4 regions of the Desulfosporosinus sp. BICA1-9 genome follow, and region 1 is predicted to be linked to each of the others. Evidence: riboswitches for the same ligand, from Rfam matches in the RefSeq annotation. Region 1 holds a riboswitch; each other region holds the start of a gene.
The links. Region 1 has a riboswitch for cyclic di-AMP ahead of JL57_RS20425 (YopX family protein). Riboswitches for the same ligand answer to the same signal wherever they lie in the genome.

Region 1 (3,870 bases):
ACTCCCTCTGCTGATCTCTGCCACTGTGGTAGTCAAACGGGAAATTGGCCTGGAAATGTACATAGCCAGGTAAACGGAAATGAAAATAATAATCAGCAGGATGACCATTCCCCCGATAATCATGTACAAACGCATTTTGCTTAAAGCAAGGTCGAGATTAAATGATTTCTTTTCCAGCAGGATACCGTTTTTAATGGCATCCTTGTTGTTCCCCATGGGCACAACTGCAGCAAAGATGGGCTGATCGGTATCAGTATCCACTGTCTGGGTCGTCGCAATTGGACTTTTTTTGAGTATATCGATGTATTTTTCTTCTATCTTGCTACCGGGCACCATTTCCTGCTCTGCCGAGGTGGCCGTAATCTTTCCTTCCATGTCAAAGATCGTAATCTTAGCGTCAAAGATATCAGCCAGATATTTCAAGAAGTCCTGTTGTGCCTGGACCTGAGTGCTTGTTCGCTTGTCAGGTGGAATACTCCACGCGCTGTCCGTCTGCTGGAGTAAGGCAAAGTTTACTCGTTTGGCCTCACGTAACAATTCCTGTTGGACCTGATCATAGCTTACCTGCTTTACCACAAAGCTGGAAAATATCATCAGGCCAATCAGAGCGATAACAAAGGCCGTTATATTGGTAAACAAAATCCTTGTGTAAAGATTTTTGTTGAATTGTTCCTGTAGTAAGCGTTTACTAATAAGCCAGAACCGACGTAGGGCACGGATTACCAACTGAAGTTTTTCCCTGCCCTGCTGTAGATAAGTATTCACGGCGTGGTCTCTCCCCCTTTGGCAGGAGGTGTAAATTGGTATCCCACACCCCATACAGTTGTCAAGTATTCAAACGGCAAAGGTGCCAGCTTGGTCCTCAGCCTGCGAATGTGGACATCTATCGTACGCTCATCACCGAAGAAATCATATCCCCAGACAGCCGCCAGCAGCTCCTCTCTGCTGAAAACCCGGCGAGGATTCTGGGCCAGGTAATAGAGCAAATCGTATTCTCTGGGAGTGACTTCTATTTCTTGACTATCAATCAAAACTGTCCTGGAATCGGCGAAGATTTCCAGCCCGGGATATTTCAATTTCCAATTCGTCGCTGCATCCACAGGTTGGGTACGGCGCAGTAGCGCTTTGATTCTGGCTACCAGTTCCCGGGGACTGAAAGGTTTGGAAACGTAGTCATCGGCTCCCATTTCCAGTCCTAAAACACGATCTGCTTCCTCTCCCTTGGCTGTAAGCATGATTATGGGAACCATGCGTACCGCCCTTAAATTGCGACATAGAGTAAGCCCGTCCTGACCCGGAAGCATGATATCCAGTATTACCACATCAGGATTTTCCCGATCGAATGCGGCTAGAACCAAGTCACCGTTGCTTACCCCGATGACTTTAAAACCTTCCCTTTCACCATATAACGTGACCAGTTCCAATACGTTTTGGTCGTCGTCAACTATCAAAACTTTACCACAATACGCCATTTCTCCCTCCCTCAGCGGTATCCTTTTCCATCTATGTATTTGATGGGATGGTACCGATCTTTCCTCTGAATTGTACTAATTGCCTATAATTCTGGTTATATTGGCATTTACTATCACGGAGCTATTACCGGAGGAGATCAGCATTTTGATACTGATTTCCTACTATATCACCAATCCCAACATCACTGATATTTCGATTTAAAGAGCTTCCTGGTTCAACAAGGTCGAAACTCGCTGTTGATTTATTCCAAATCACTTTGTAAATTGCAGATGAAATTTTAATAAAATCACCTTCATAGACATCAGTTCCATTGGCATCATGCAAACCGGTCCACTGTAGCAATTCAAATTTTCCGGCTGGTTCCCACGAACGACCGGGCACACTTACGGCAAATGGAACCAGAGTTTGTGTATCAAATGTTATAGCTTGTGGCTTAAATATTTTCTGCCTAACCTTGTCCCAAACTCTAAATTTAATTTCCTTCAATTTTTGTTACCTCCTTTGTAACTTCCATAATATCTCCAATTAGTTGTACGAAAGGATAATTGACGTTTAAGGGGTTCATCTCAAAAGAGTCAGGCGAGGTTGGTAAGTCGTCACTAGACCGTTCCGGAGGTTTATAGTTTGTCCTTCTCTCAATAATGCGTAAAGGGTCCCACGTTGAACTAGACGTAGGACCCTTTACAGAAGATTTTTTCTCTCTGGGAAGCGCTTCCGAAGTTAGCTGACAGATTCGGGCTAAAGAGACAGCCCTACCGGCAAAAGCCGGATTCACCCCAAAATGATGGGTCCCCCGTTTCCACTTGTGCTGAACTCAGCGCGTCTTTAACTATTTAGTCGGAACGACTGACAACCTCTATCATTATTATAAGTTGTTAGTTAAGAATATGTCAACCCTTTGGCACTAGGAATATACTTCCTGTGCTAGCTAGGTGTTAAGAATTGGTAGATCGTTATTATGGTAATCCGATTAGTGGGTGAAAGCTGTTCCAAAAATACTTAACAGATGGTCGTAAATGCTCAGCAATTTATCGTAAGAGGTGAGGAGCTTAGCGTACATTCTATTCACCGTTTGTCCTTCGTCCGTAGGAGCAGCAGCTTCATTTTCTACCGCTTCCTCTTCCTCCACTGGCGCAGCGGTTTCATTTTCTACCGCTTCCTCTTCGTCCACTGGAGTGGTAGTTCCGCAATTTATCACCTGGCCATGGTCCGTTGTGGTAGTAGCAGTTTCGCTGTTTGCCACTTGTTCATCGCCGTCAGATATGGCGACTTGTCCACCCATCAGGGGGATAATCTGCGCTGCAGCTTTATCCAGAATACCTAAGTTGGATAAGGGTAATAGGCCCTCCTGAACTCCCCTTTGCATGGACATACTGGCATTCCTGTCTGCATTGGGCTGTAATTCATGAGCACTGACAGGCATTAATGTCGCGAAAGTCATAACTGATGTCATCATAGAACCTAAGGCAATCTTTGCTAATTTATCTTTTGTTATAAACATAAATCTTTCCTCCTTGGCTTAATAAGATTTAGGAACACTCTCGTTGTTTCAGCGCAAGAAAACACAATTCTACCTTCGTAAATTTCTAACATTAAATCATTTTATAGAATTTGCATAGATTATCGCCTCCTCCCTGGAGATTTGAACTACTCCTCCTCTCGAAGCCAATTATACTGGAGGCATATTAAATGGCATTTACCAAACTATGAAATTGTTTTGCGAAAATGTGAATAAATGTTACAAGACAAAGATCATCCCAGAGACAGACATTTGAAGGCATAAGAATGCCAACGGTTTCCGAAGTAATAGCCGATGCTTACAAAAACACCGGATTTTGCCGTAATTAAGATTAGAAACACAGGTATAGTCATCTCAGAAGACGACCTGCCTTTAATATTCGAGCGTTTTTACCGTGCTGACAAATCTCGGACCCGTGAGACAGGGGGAACCGGAATTGGTCTGGCGCTGGTCCGCCAGATTACGGACCTCCATCAAGGCACGATCGGCGTACAGAGTAAAGTCGGACAAGAGACTGAATTCATCGTCCAGCTTCCTATAGAGATAAAAGTAGTGGTTGAGGATTAGATTTCCTCAGCCACTACTTTTCTTTTTCCATTTATGCCACTTCTTAGGACTTATCTTCCCATGGATCCCATCATATTGTTGCCGCTTGATTTTTGGGCTGGCTGTTGAGAAGCGTTAGAATTGTTCGGTTTGTTCGGTTTATTCGTTCCAGTCATTCCTTGCGTGTGTTGGGAACTATTCATCTGGTCATTCATTTGAGTGTTCATAGGCATATTTTGCATCTGAGTATTTATCGGCATGTTTTGCATTTGATCATTCATGGACGCGTCGGAACTCCTCATTTGATCGTAGACATCGGTCTTGGATGGAAC
Region 2 (3,870 bases), on a different contig from region 1:
TAAGGCAGCCTTAAAGGTTCTACAAGGCTTAAATTTAACCATCCCCGTTGCCGGAATGGTTAAAAATGACCGACATCAAACCCACGGACTTCTTGATAGCAATGGTAATGCAGTGCCTTTATCCAAAAATCATTCAGCTTTCCATTTACTCACTCGAATCCAAGACGAAGTCCATCGTTTTGCCATTACGTTTCATCGCCAACAACGCGCTAAAAATATGACACTTTCAGCACTTGACAACATTCCGGGTATCGGACCCAAACGCAAACAAAGCCTGTTACGGCACTTTCCATCCCTTGACGATATTCAACAAGCAGGTATCAATGAGCTTAAAGCTGCAGGATTACCACTGAATGCTGCCACTCTTATCTATGACTATTTTCGAAAGGAAGACTCCTAAGATGATTCTAAATTATCGAGTTGAACAATGCCGGAAATGTTACTGCAAGAGAACTCATCAATGTTCTGTGACGGATTCCTTTATTCAAAATCCTCTTTTTCCAAATGTTAAACCAGGTGGAGAATGTGCGAAATATCAGCCCATTCCTTGGTTACCTCGATTATAATCACAAGAATTCGTTTGACTAGAGCTCAACGAACAAAAAACAACAAGAACGTAAAGTTCCTGTTGTTTTTTGATTAAGTAGTTGCTTCTAGTTCACACGACGTGCACCTAGATAACGACCTGCATAATAACTATCACTAAGGCTTGTCGTAGTCACACCACTATTAGACGCATGGACAAAACTTCCACCGCCAATGTAAATACCCACATGGGAAGGACCCTTAGCGTAGGTGGTGAAAAACACTAAATCACCCGATTGAAGATTCTCGCGTTGCAGAGATGAGCCTTCATTAAATTGATCATAGGAACTTCTTGGCAATGAACTTCCTGAGCCCTTAAAAACATACTGCGTATATCCCGAACAATCAAACCCTTTAGTGCTTGAACCTCCAAAGACATAGGGAACGCCTTGTAGGCTTAGTGCATTATCAACAAGATTAGAACTCACAGATCGAGAAACCTGTTGTTTTGGGGCAGCTGCAATCTGAACGGGTTCGGGCTTGTTATTAGAGGATTTCGGAGCTTGAGCAGCAACCACTTGCACTGCTTGCTCTGGTTGCTCTGGTTTTCTAGGCTCCGTTAATTTTTGGGCAACTGTGACTGAAGCACTAGGAGCGGGAACTGATTTAACTGATTCAGAAGCAACTACTTCCTCAGCAGCAACTTTCACAGGACTAGCAATCCATTGCATTTGCTTGCGTACGACTTGAGTATAGGTCCCTTTTATTATGGACGTCGAAGCAGAAGTTACAAGCAAGGGCTTCGAGGGATCTATAGTTGTCGTTTTAATTTCTGTTGTAGCCAATGCAGGAATACTACTTGCTAAAAGCAAGCCAGCCAAAGTAACGCTTCCTAACCACCTAAACGTAGATGAGGAAACCAACAAGTTATATCCACCCTTCTTAGCTTACGAGGTTAGTTGACGGATTCGGGCAGTAGGTGTTAGCCCTACACGTGAAAGAGCCACGTGATTCACCCCAATGATAATCCCCCGCTCCAATGTCATACAACTGGATTCAGCTTTTACTATAAAATATACTATTCGAGACAAACCTAAAGATTCCTGCACGAATCTAAAGGAAATATCTACCTGTCCAATAGGAAATTGGCTAATCTCTATACTCGAACAAGTATCTTCGAGTATAGAGCGGCGTGATGGCGAAAAGCTGATCTAACGACTACAGTGTATCCCAAATACAGCAAGCCATACAATCCATTATTTACCTCGCCAAAACAGACAGGGGCTCTCGGTTGAGAAACCCTGTCTGTTTGAGAGACTTATTTTAATTGGTAAGGCTAATGATCGGTGCAGGAATACGACCTCCACGGTTGACAAACATGCTTGATGAAAAGGGATGGATAGCCATTACAGGTGCCCCACCGAGCAATCCTCCAAATTCTACTCGATCCCCTGCCTTTTTGCCTATCGCAGGAATCAAACGTACTGCAGTCGTTTTTTTATTAATCATCCCAATTGCTGCCTCATCCGCAATGATGGCCGCAATGGTCTCTGCAGTTACATCTCCTGGTAGGGCTATCATATCTAGACCGACTGAACAGACACAGGTCATCGCTTCCAACTTATCAAGAGTCAAGGCCCCTACTTCAACTGCTTCGACCATTCCCGCATCCTCTGAGACAGGGATAAACGCACCACTTAACCCACCCACGTGTGACGAAGCCATTGCTCCACCTTTTTTAACCGCATCATTAAGCAATGCCAAGGCTGCCGTTGTTCCATGAGTTCCGCAGCGTTCAAGACCCATGTTTTCAAGAATTTCTGCAACGCTGTCTCCAATTGCAGGGGTCGGTGCCAGAGAAAGATCGACAATTCCAAAGGGAACATTTAAGATCTTTGAAGCAGCCCGGCCTATCAACTCTCCCATGCGAGTGATTTTAAAGGCTGTTTGTTTAATTAAATTGGATAATTCACCGAAATCCGCTTCTGGGAATTCTTTAACTACCTTAGCCACAACACCAGGGCCACTTACACCTACATTAATAACACTTTCTGGTTCTCCTACACCATGGAAAGCCCCTGCCATGAAAGGATTATCCTCAGGAGCATTACAAAACACCACTAATTTTGCGGCAGCAAGACCATCTTTGTCCGCCGTAAGTTGAGCACATTTCAGAATCACATTACCCATTTTCAACACGGCATCCATGTTAATCCCAGCTTTAGTGGTTCCAATATTGACTGATGAGCAAACAAATTCTGTTTCACTAAGTGCTTGAGGTATGGCATCTATCAGTGCCAAATCTCCTGCAGTGAAGCCTTTTTGAACCAGCGCAGAAAAGCCTCCAATAAAATTAATCCCCGACTCGCGTGCGGCTCGATCTAATGCTTTAGCGATCCTTACCATCTCTTCGGTATTTAAGTGGGCAGCCGCGATCGCTATCGGTGTGACAGATACACGTTTATTAATAATAGGAATCCCATACCGTGCAGAAATTTGCTCACCTACTGCCACTAATTTTCCAGCATATTTTGTAATCTTATCATATACCTTAGTTTCCATCCGGCTAATTTCTTCTGAACCACAATCCAGAAGACTGATTCCCATCGTAATAGTTCGAATATCCAGATTCTCTTCATGGATCATTTTAATCGTTTGTTGGATTTCCTCTCGTGCAAACGTGATTGTCATGATTTCCCTCCACTATCCCATATCTAAAGTAACTTAGAGTCTCTTGAGTTAGATTCGATGCATGAACGTAAAAATATCTTCGTGTTGCACCTTCACTTGTAAGCCTTTATCGTTTCCCTCTTGATCTAGTGTACGTGCTAGGGCGACAAGTTCCAAGGTGGCTGGTTCTAGATCTACAACCATGATCATCGTGAAATATCCATTCACGATGGTTTGGCTAATATCTAAAATATTGACACGATATTCCGCAAGGCGTCCAGTTACCCAAGCGATAATTCCTATTTGATCACGACCCAATACCGTAATGATTGCACGGTTAGACTCTTCACGTGGAGAAGTCATGGTTGTTCCTCCCTTTTTTACGGATCTTTTCTTATTTTGGACATTAGACTAACATAAATACGCAGTATACTCAAGTTCTTTTTACTCGGCCTCAACCCTAGGCGTTAATCCAGCCTTAATGCGCTGGCCAGGGATGGCCGAGTGTCACTGTAGCCATGGATGGCGAGAAGGGACCGCTGGCCAGGACTCGAACATGGATGTTCACTTAATTTTGTACTTTGAGTACAGTATTAAAAAAGAGAGCTCGTTTTGAGCTCTCTTTCCAAAGTACTTATGAACAGCTTCCACCACAAGTATCTCCACAGCCGCCAC
Region 3 (3,870 bases), on a different contig from region 1:
AACTGGATTCTTCAAAGGTTGTCAATATGATTCCAAAACCTAAAATGAGTAAAAGCCTTATCACATCTGGCCTAGTGCTTCTAGTCCTTATTTTCTTGGGGCTAAATGCCTTTGTCATCGTGAATGCAGGTCAAAGAGGCATCGTTCTTCAATTAGGGGCAGTGAGCCCGATCGTTTTAACTGAAGGGATTCATTTTAAGATCCCCTTCATTCAAGACGTGATCCATGTTGATGTACGAGTCCAAAAATCTCAATCCGATCAAACGGCCGCTTCAAAAGACCTACAAATCGTTACCACAACTGTCGCAGTTAACTTTCACCTTGAGCCCAGTGCAGCGAATAAGCTGTATCAAAGTGTAGGTTTATCCTATGGAGATCGAATTGTAGATCCCGCCATCGGCGAAGCAGTAAAAGCGGTTACTGCCCAATACACTGCTGAGGAGCTGATCTCAAAACGTTCAGAAGTTAGTTCCAAGATCAAAGAGACACTGTCGTCAAAATTATCCACTTATTATATGATTCTTGATGAAATTAACATTACAGAATTCAAATTCAGTGAGGAGTTCAATAACGCAATCGAGCAAAAACAAATTGCTGAGCAGCGAGCTTTAAAAGCCAATCTTGATCTTCAGAGAATCGAAATTGAGGCTAAACAGAAAATCGAGCAAGCTAAAGCTGAAGCTGAATCGTTACGTCTCCAAAAACAAGAAGTCACCCCGGAACTTGTTAAGCTAAGAGAAATTGAAGCTCAAATTAAAGCCATTGAAAAATGGGATGGTAAACTTCCAAATGTTACTGGTGGCGCTGTTCCTTTTATCAATGTCAATGGCGCCCAGTGAACTCATTCACCCCATCAAATGAAACTCCCACTTACAAGAAGTGGGGGTTTTTTTAGTGTAAGATGAACTATTTTACCAAGTTTTACATAAAATTATTTAAAGGACATTTGCATATTTCGTCGAATAATTTATGATGTGCCGTAAAAAGGAAAAATAAGGCTGAATCTAGATTCATCTAGAGCGGGGGATATTTTTATGGGGTGAAACGCGCATTATACGCGTCGGGCTTACACCTTCTTGCCCGAATCCGTCAACTAACCTCGTAAGCTATGAAAGGTGAAAAACAATGCAACTCGATTTCAAACAATCTTTCCGTAACACTCTCCAAAAAATATCATGGAAATCACCGAAAGTCATCGGTGGTCTAGCAATTACAATTATCCTAACTGGAGGACTGACCAATTATCTTTCGACAACGACTTCTGCGGCTGTCGTAATGATTAACGGTCAAGAGATTGGCTTAGTTCGTGATGTTAATACGGGTAATAATCTGGTTGAAACGATTCTAGAAGAACATGGCAAGCCCTTCGGGCTGATTGCCAAAACCCATGACCAAATTACCTATGAAAAGGTTAGGGTAAATCGAACAGCCTATGATGACTCTGCTTTAAGCGAACAGACATTGGAAGATAAATTGGGATTTTATCTTGATGGTTATAAGTTAGAAGCAGATGGTTCTGTAATTGCAGTTTTACCCAGCAAAGAAGATTCCGATAAAGTTCTTAAAGACTATGAATCCTATTATGTTAAACCCAGTGAGGAAAATAAGGTCACTTCGGTTAGTTTTGCCGAAGAGGTTCATGTCGAAGAGACAGAGGTCCAACCAGATCAAATGATCCAAGTTGATCAAGCTTTTAAGAAGTTAGTTGATGGTAAAATAAGGACAAAGGATTATACTGTCCTAGCCAACGATTCTTGGTGGCTTATTGCGCGCAAAAATAATATGTTGACAGATGAAGTATTAGCCGGTAATCCAGGAGCAACTAAAGATACAAAGTTGCAACCCGGCCAAATTATTAAGCTTGTGGATTCAACACCCTATCTTACTGTCGTGAGTCAGGGAACCTATTCGGGTCCAGAGACAATCCCCTATGATGTCGTAACAAAATCTGATAACAGTTTAGGATACGGCAAAACAAAAGTCATTACTCAAGGTAGTAATGGCTCAAAATTAGTTACATATTCTTATGTGCAAAAGAATGGGATTGACGTTACTAAGCAGGTAGTCGATGAAAAAGTCATTCAAGCTCCTGTCAATCAAGTAATCGCTAAAGGCCCCAATAGTCGGCCTGTCACTGTCGCTTACGCAGCTTCTCGTGGAAGCGGTGGTTCTTCAAGCATCGTAGATTTCGCCCTTAGTTTGCAAGGGACGCCCTATGTTTTTGGCGGAACAACACGCAGTGGCTTTGACTGTTCAGGTTTTACCAAGTATGTCTTGGCAGGTGCTGGGATATCCCTCCCTCGTACATCGTTCAGCCAATTCGCTTCAGGAACTGCAGTGGGCAGAGATGGTCTTGTGCCCGGTGATTTAGTATTCTTTACAACCTATGCTAAGGGTGCATCACATGTGGGCATTTATACCGGAGGAGGACGTTTTGTTCATGCCAGTAACCCTAATAGTAATGTAAAAGTATCAAGCCTTAGTGATAGCTTTTACGCCTCCCGTTACCTCGGGGCACGCAGATATTAGAGATTGAATATGTACTAATACCGGTTACCACGTGGTAACCGGTATTAGTGTTAAGCGTTTTTTTCAAATGCTCGCCCCAAAAGTATAGCAATATAAAGATAAAGCCCTCTGTACCGTGAATTATTACGGCCCAAGAGGGCTTTTGAACACCCTAAATCACATTCGGATGGCAGTTTCACCAAATTTCTCGATGAATACAGGTTTCATCGTATCGGTCCGTAGCTTGTATAGTTTCGACAGGATATCCTAAGGAAATGATGCTAGATGGCACCATTGTCTCTTTATTTCAGACCTATTTCCTATTTCTCTTATAATCCGTTTCGATGAGCATGAATGGAATTAACGTAGTATTGTCAAGTTCCAAAAGAGCTTGAGATGCATCATCTAATGATTAGCGCAGCTTCCTTTGTCATTCTTCTATCAGTATGCCCTTTTATACAAAGTAAGTTACCATAACAATCATAAGGATGATGCCTTCGAGAAGCAGTACAGGGCGTAGCGACTTAAAGATGTCTCCTTTGAAGTATTCCCCCGTTACAATTAGGCAAAGATGCGCCGGCGAGAGCATCGCTCCGGCGATACCCATGATGTACGCGGTGGTAGCTGTATTAATACTACCTGGTGCAAGAGCTGCAATAATCGGGAAAGTGATCGCAACAACGGCTTGGGGGGACCCAGTGAGGATTCCGACCATCAGAGCACTGAGTCCAAGCATGATTGCGATGGGAAGATTTGTGCCTTGTAAAAGCGCAACAAGTTCCTGCACCAACCCTGAGGCCGTTAGGACATTTTGAAAGAACATGATACTGAGAATTCCCAAAAGGAGTTTTTTCTCAAATGAATTAATCATCATACGGATCACTTGTTTCCATCGTAAGCGCAAGATTACAATCATTGCGAGGACGACTAATCCCATGGAAACCGCTGCACTCAAATGAAAGGTGACCACGAGGATGATGTTTACGATAATTGGGCCAAGTGCCAGGAGTATATACCGCACAGAGTGCCAAGAAGTTTTAGTCAAAGTGGATTCAACAAGAGTGGCTTCTAGCGAAGCAGAAACTTCAAGCTTGGTTTGATTTTCCAGTTGCTTTTGAGGGCGGAATTTTACCCCTGTTAGAAGGAATATCCAACCCAGGATCAGTGCCAAGAATGTATATCCTACCATGTGAGTTACTAAGGTGCCTAAGGGAATAGATGATATTTGACTACCGAGGATTAAGGCAGGAACAATAGGATTCGAATATTCCCAGATATGGCGAAACCAATAGTTAATAGTAACCTTGTTTTCCGGAGTAAGATGGTACCTTTTGCTAGCGTGCTCTACCATGGGTGCCGAGA
Region 4 (3,870 bases), on a different contig from region 1:
GACTGAATTCATCGTCCAGCTTCCTAAAGAGATAAAAGTAGTGGCTGAGGATTAGATTTCCTCAGCCACTACTTTTATGTTTCCATTTATGCCACTTCTTAGGACTTATCTTCCCATGGATCCCATCATATTGTTGCCGCTTGATTTTTGGGCTGGCTGTTGAGAAGCGTTAGAATTGTTCGGTTTGTTCGTTCCAGTCATTCCTTGCGTGTGTTGGGAACTATTCATCTGGTCATTCATTTGAGTGTTCATAGGCATATTTTGCATTTGAGTATTTATCGGCATGTTTTGCATCTGAGTATTTACTGGCATGTTTTGCATTTGATCATTCATGGACACGGCGGAACTCCTCATTTGATCGTTGACATCTGTCTTGGATGGAACTGTTTGATCAGGCTGAGTGGTTTCTACCTGCTCAACTTCGGTGCTTGTGACATCATTGTTGTTCATATAGGCCTGTGCAGTCGAAGCTTTTGGCTGCATATCCGTGGTATTTTTGCCAATTGTAGTAGCGTTTACGATCCCTGCCAATCCAAGTACCATAACCATTGATAATGAAACCATTAAAACTCTCTTCTTCATAATTCATTCAAATCCTTTCATAATTCGTAACTTGGTGTTTACTTTGTAACTCTAATACTTGAAGCAATTTGTGATCTTCAGTCTGGCTGTCACCTCCTGTAGTCGCTAAAGTATTCGTACACCTGTTTAATTATCAAGGGGTAGGTTGAAAAAATTTTTTAAAAGTCAGGCATGAGACTGAATTCATCGTCCAGCTTCCATAAGAGATCAAAGTGGCTGAGGAATAGCTCCTCAGCCACTTTTATTTAGAACATATGCGATATCAGATTCACCAACTCATGGACAAAAATCTGTCGCCTCAGTTGATTCTGCCTTAGAATATATATGGATCTCAGCATATTGTTACTCCAGATGTTTAGTCTATTAACTGTTTATGACTTTATAACCAGCATCTTCTACGGCCTTAATAAGTAATGAACGTTCAGTCGTTCCTAAAACTACTGCTTGTTTACTAGCTAAATCGACTTCTGCTTGAGTAACACCAGGTACATTTGATAACGCTTTTTCAACTGAACTCTTGCAGTGACCACAAGTCATTCCCTCAATTTTTAATACAGTACCATCTTGTGGATTCAACGCATTCCCTCCAGAATGACCTTTATTCGAATGTCCACAGCAACCACTCATTTCAACATCTCTCCTTTTTTAAAAGGTAAAATCTTTGGCTTGTTATCTCCCTTTGCAATGAACCAAATATATCGTACAAACTGGTGTTATGATTCCAAAAATCAGCTCAAAATATCCTTATTTAAAGTTAGAACTTGAATTAACACAATTTAATTTTGTAAGGAACACAATTCATTGCCAACTTAAACACAACGGAGTCTTGAAGTCGGGGTCTTCTTGCTAACGTTTGATAAAATTATGTTCAAAAAAACCGTAAATTTCTCATGAAGAAAGGACCCTGATTGATGTTCAGGATCCCTTCTTATATGCAACGCATCCAACTGTCCGGCATTACTAGTCTACATTTTCTTATCGAATCCGTCGAGCGCCTAGATAACGTTTTGCCCAATAGCTATCCGACAAGCTCTGAATATCTACTCCTTTACTAGCAGCTCCGATTGTACGCCCTCCACCAATATATATCCTCACATCCGTAGCACCAGGGGCATAGGTTTGGAAAAAAACGAGATCTCCAGGTCTTAACTCATTACGGCTGACAGGTGTGCCAAGTTTGTACTGATCGGCGGCAACTCGAGGTAGAGTAATCCCGGAAGCTTTGAACACATATTGCACAAATCCGGAACAATCAAATCCTTTTAGACTCGTTCCGCCCCAAACATAAGGAATCCCTTGTAAACTTAGGGCACGGCTAATGAGCTTGTCAACATCTAAACTTCCCCTAGACACTTGGGATACTGGAACCTGTTTAGTCCCAGAGGCCACCTTCAGCGAAGAAGCGCTAGGCTTTTTAACGGTCTGAGGTTTTTGAGTCGTCTTGTCCACGGTCGCTGGAGTTTTCGTTTCAACAGGAGTTGACGTTTGCTTTTCGTCAGGAAGATTATTACTTTCAGGTTGTGACACGTTCGTTTTGACCTCGATCTTAGGTGTCCAATTAAATGCCTCACGCATTCTCTCAGAATATACTTTCGATGTGGAAACTGCTAAAGAAGGATTTTTGAGTAAGGTAGTTTGAACTGTATCAAACTTTGGGACATCCTGAGAATTGAGCATTGCAGCTTGAGATGGGGTTATCCCCGTTAAGCTGCTTGTCAAAATAACACCCGCAAGGGCAACCCCACTAAACCACTTTTTCTTGGGAATTAACACTAAGTTGTCCACCTTTCTTTACTTACGAGGTTAGTTGACGGATTCGGGCTAAGGTGTAAGCCCTACATGTTCTACACATGATTCACCCCACATGAAATCCCCCGTTCTGAGCATCCAAAAGCTCAGATTCAGCACTTTAATTATTATGTTTCACATTAAAGGTAATGTAAGAATGGAATGAAACGATCTCAACCCCCTTCTGAATACCACTTAATGATACTACACAAATATGAATTCCCCATGAACGGGAATCTCTAATTGACGATCACTTCACGCGAACCTATTCTCAGACTCGAACATATACTTTCCTAAAATGCTAAAGGACGTGAACGGATATGGTGGTCTCGCCAGATCTCCCCAGCTTACCCTTTATTTTGAGAAATGGAGTAAAATACTTTGAGTTAATTGCCCAACCCGTACAACGGGAGATTCTTCCTGGACTCTACATTAATGCTTGGGGATATAATGGTAGTACACCCGGACCGACTATCCATGTTTATCCAGGGGACTTTGTCAATATTCGTGTTTTCAACAGGCTTCCCGAATCAACTAGCGTGCACTGGCACGGTTTAGATGTTCCAAACGTCATGGATGGTGCCCCTGGTATGACAACTAGCCCTGAGATTGGACCCGGAAACTATTTTGACTATCAATTTCAGATTAATAATCCACCCGGTACTCACATGTATCACGCTCATTTGGATGCGCTGCGTCAGGAAATGATGGGCCTACAAGGCGGCCTGATTATTTTGGAACCAGACCAACCAAGCTGCGTTCATCGTGATTACTTCCTCATGTTCCAGGAGTTCCATGTCGACAAACAGCCCATGCGAGGATATACACCCGGTGTCTATGATCTCGATCCTTACAATATGGACTATAATTTCTTTACAATTAATGGGCGATGTTTTCCAGACACCACGCCACTAGAAGTCTGTATTGGTGAGAATGTTCGCATTCGTTTGAGTAATGCCATGGAAACCGCCCACCCAATCCATCTCCACGGCCATCAATTCTATGTAACCGCTTCTGATGGCAACACGATTCCTCTTGGTCAACGACTTTTGCGAAGCAATATATTAGTTGCTTCTGGAGATACTTGGGATATTGAGTTTTCGGCTAATAATCCCGGTCAGTGGCCTTTTCACTGCCATATACCGCACCATATGACCAATAACATGTCTAAATCGGGAGGCGGGATGATGACAACGGTTCTTTATAAACAGTGAACTCGTTCAGCTAAAGCTGAACATCGAGGCTTCAGGTACGAAAGCCTCCTGAGACGATAGTCTCCAGTAACGAAAGCCTCCGGTAACGATATTCTCCAGTACGATAGTCTCCAGTGGAGAGTATCGCCGAAGCCGCAAACCCTCAAAGGAATACCTACCGGCGTAGGATAGAGTATCGCCGAAAGCGCACAGTCTTTAACAAATACATTCGCGCTGAGGATTGGTTTCGCCGAAGCAGTCTATCCAATAAGGAACACTCCGCGGCGAAGGATGGACTCTAACCCCA

Region 2: it holds a riboswitch for cyclic di-AMP, as region 1 does, so the genes downstream of both, JL57_RS07560 (C40 family peptidase) here and JL57_RS20425 (YopX family protein) in region 1, are expected to answer to the same signal.
Region 3: it holds a riboswitch for cyclic di-AMP, as region 1 does, so the genes downstream of both, JL57_RS23400 (NlpC/P60 family protein) here and JL57_RS20425 (YopX family protein) in region 1, are expected to answer to the same signal.
Region 4: it holds a riboswitch for cyclic di-AMP, as region 1 does, so the genes downstream of both, JL57_RS14825 (C40 family peptidase) here and JL57_RS20425 (YopX family protein) in region 1, are expected to answer to the same signal.

What each region holds. Positions count from the first base shown of each region.
Region 1 is NZ_JUEE01000162.1:78-3,947, reverse strand. It holds gene JL57_RS20435 (HAMP domain-containing sensor histidine kinase) at 1-765, opposite strand, end outside; gene JL57_RS20430 (response regulator transcription factor) at 762-1,472, opposite strand; gene JL57_RS20425 (YopX family protein) at 1,597-1,959, opposite strand; cyclic di-AMP (ydaO/yuaA leader) riboswitch at 2,166-2,303, opposite strand; gene JL57_RS20415 (hypothetical protein) at 2,444-2,974, opposite strand; partial or broken gene JL57_RS20410 (sensor histidine kinase) at 3,290-3,559, shown strand; partial or broken gene JL57_RS20405 (hypothetical protein) at 3,610-3,870, opposite strand, start outside.
Region 2 is NZ_JUEE01000057.1:17,048-20,917, forward strand. It holds gene uvrC (excinuclease ABC subunit UvrC) at 1-400, shown strand, start outside; gene JL57_RS07560 (C40 family peptidase) at 654-1,406, opposite strand; cyclic di-AMP (ydaO/yuaA leader) riboswitch at 1,455-1,597, opposite strand; gene JL57_RS07565 (PFL family protein) at 1,849-3,216, opposite strand; gene JL57_RS07570 (ACT domain-containing protein) at 3,265-3,558, opposite strand; gene JL57_RS07575 (iron-sulfur cluster assembly accessory protein) at 3,830-3,870, opposite strand, start outside.
Region 3 is NZ_JUEE01000188.1:20,183-24,052, forward strand. It holds gene JL57_RS23395 (prohibitin family protein) at 3-839, shown strand; cyclic di-AMP (ydaO/yuaA leader) riboswitch at 987-1,123, shown strand; gene JL57_RS23400 (NlpC/P60 family protein) at 1,126-2,529, shown strand; gene JL57_RS23405 (DUF401 family protein) at 2,963-3,870, opposite strand, start outside.
Region 4 is NZ_JUEE01000124.1:3,669-7,538, reverse strand. It holds partial or broken gene JL57_RS14840 (cell wall metabolism sensor histidine kinase WalK) at 1-55, shown strand, start outside; gene JL57_RS14835 (hypothetical protein) at 106-582, opposite strand; gene JL57_RS14830 (heavy-metal-associated domain-containing protein) at 946-1,209, opposite strand; gene JL57_RS14825 (C40 family peptidase) at 1,558-2,355, opposite strand; cyclic di-AMP (ydaO/yuaA leader) riboswitch at 2,360-2,499, opposite strand; gene JL57_RS14820 (multicopper oxidase family protein) at 2,691-3,584, shown strand.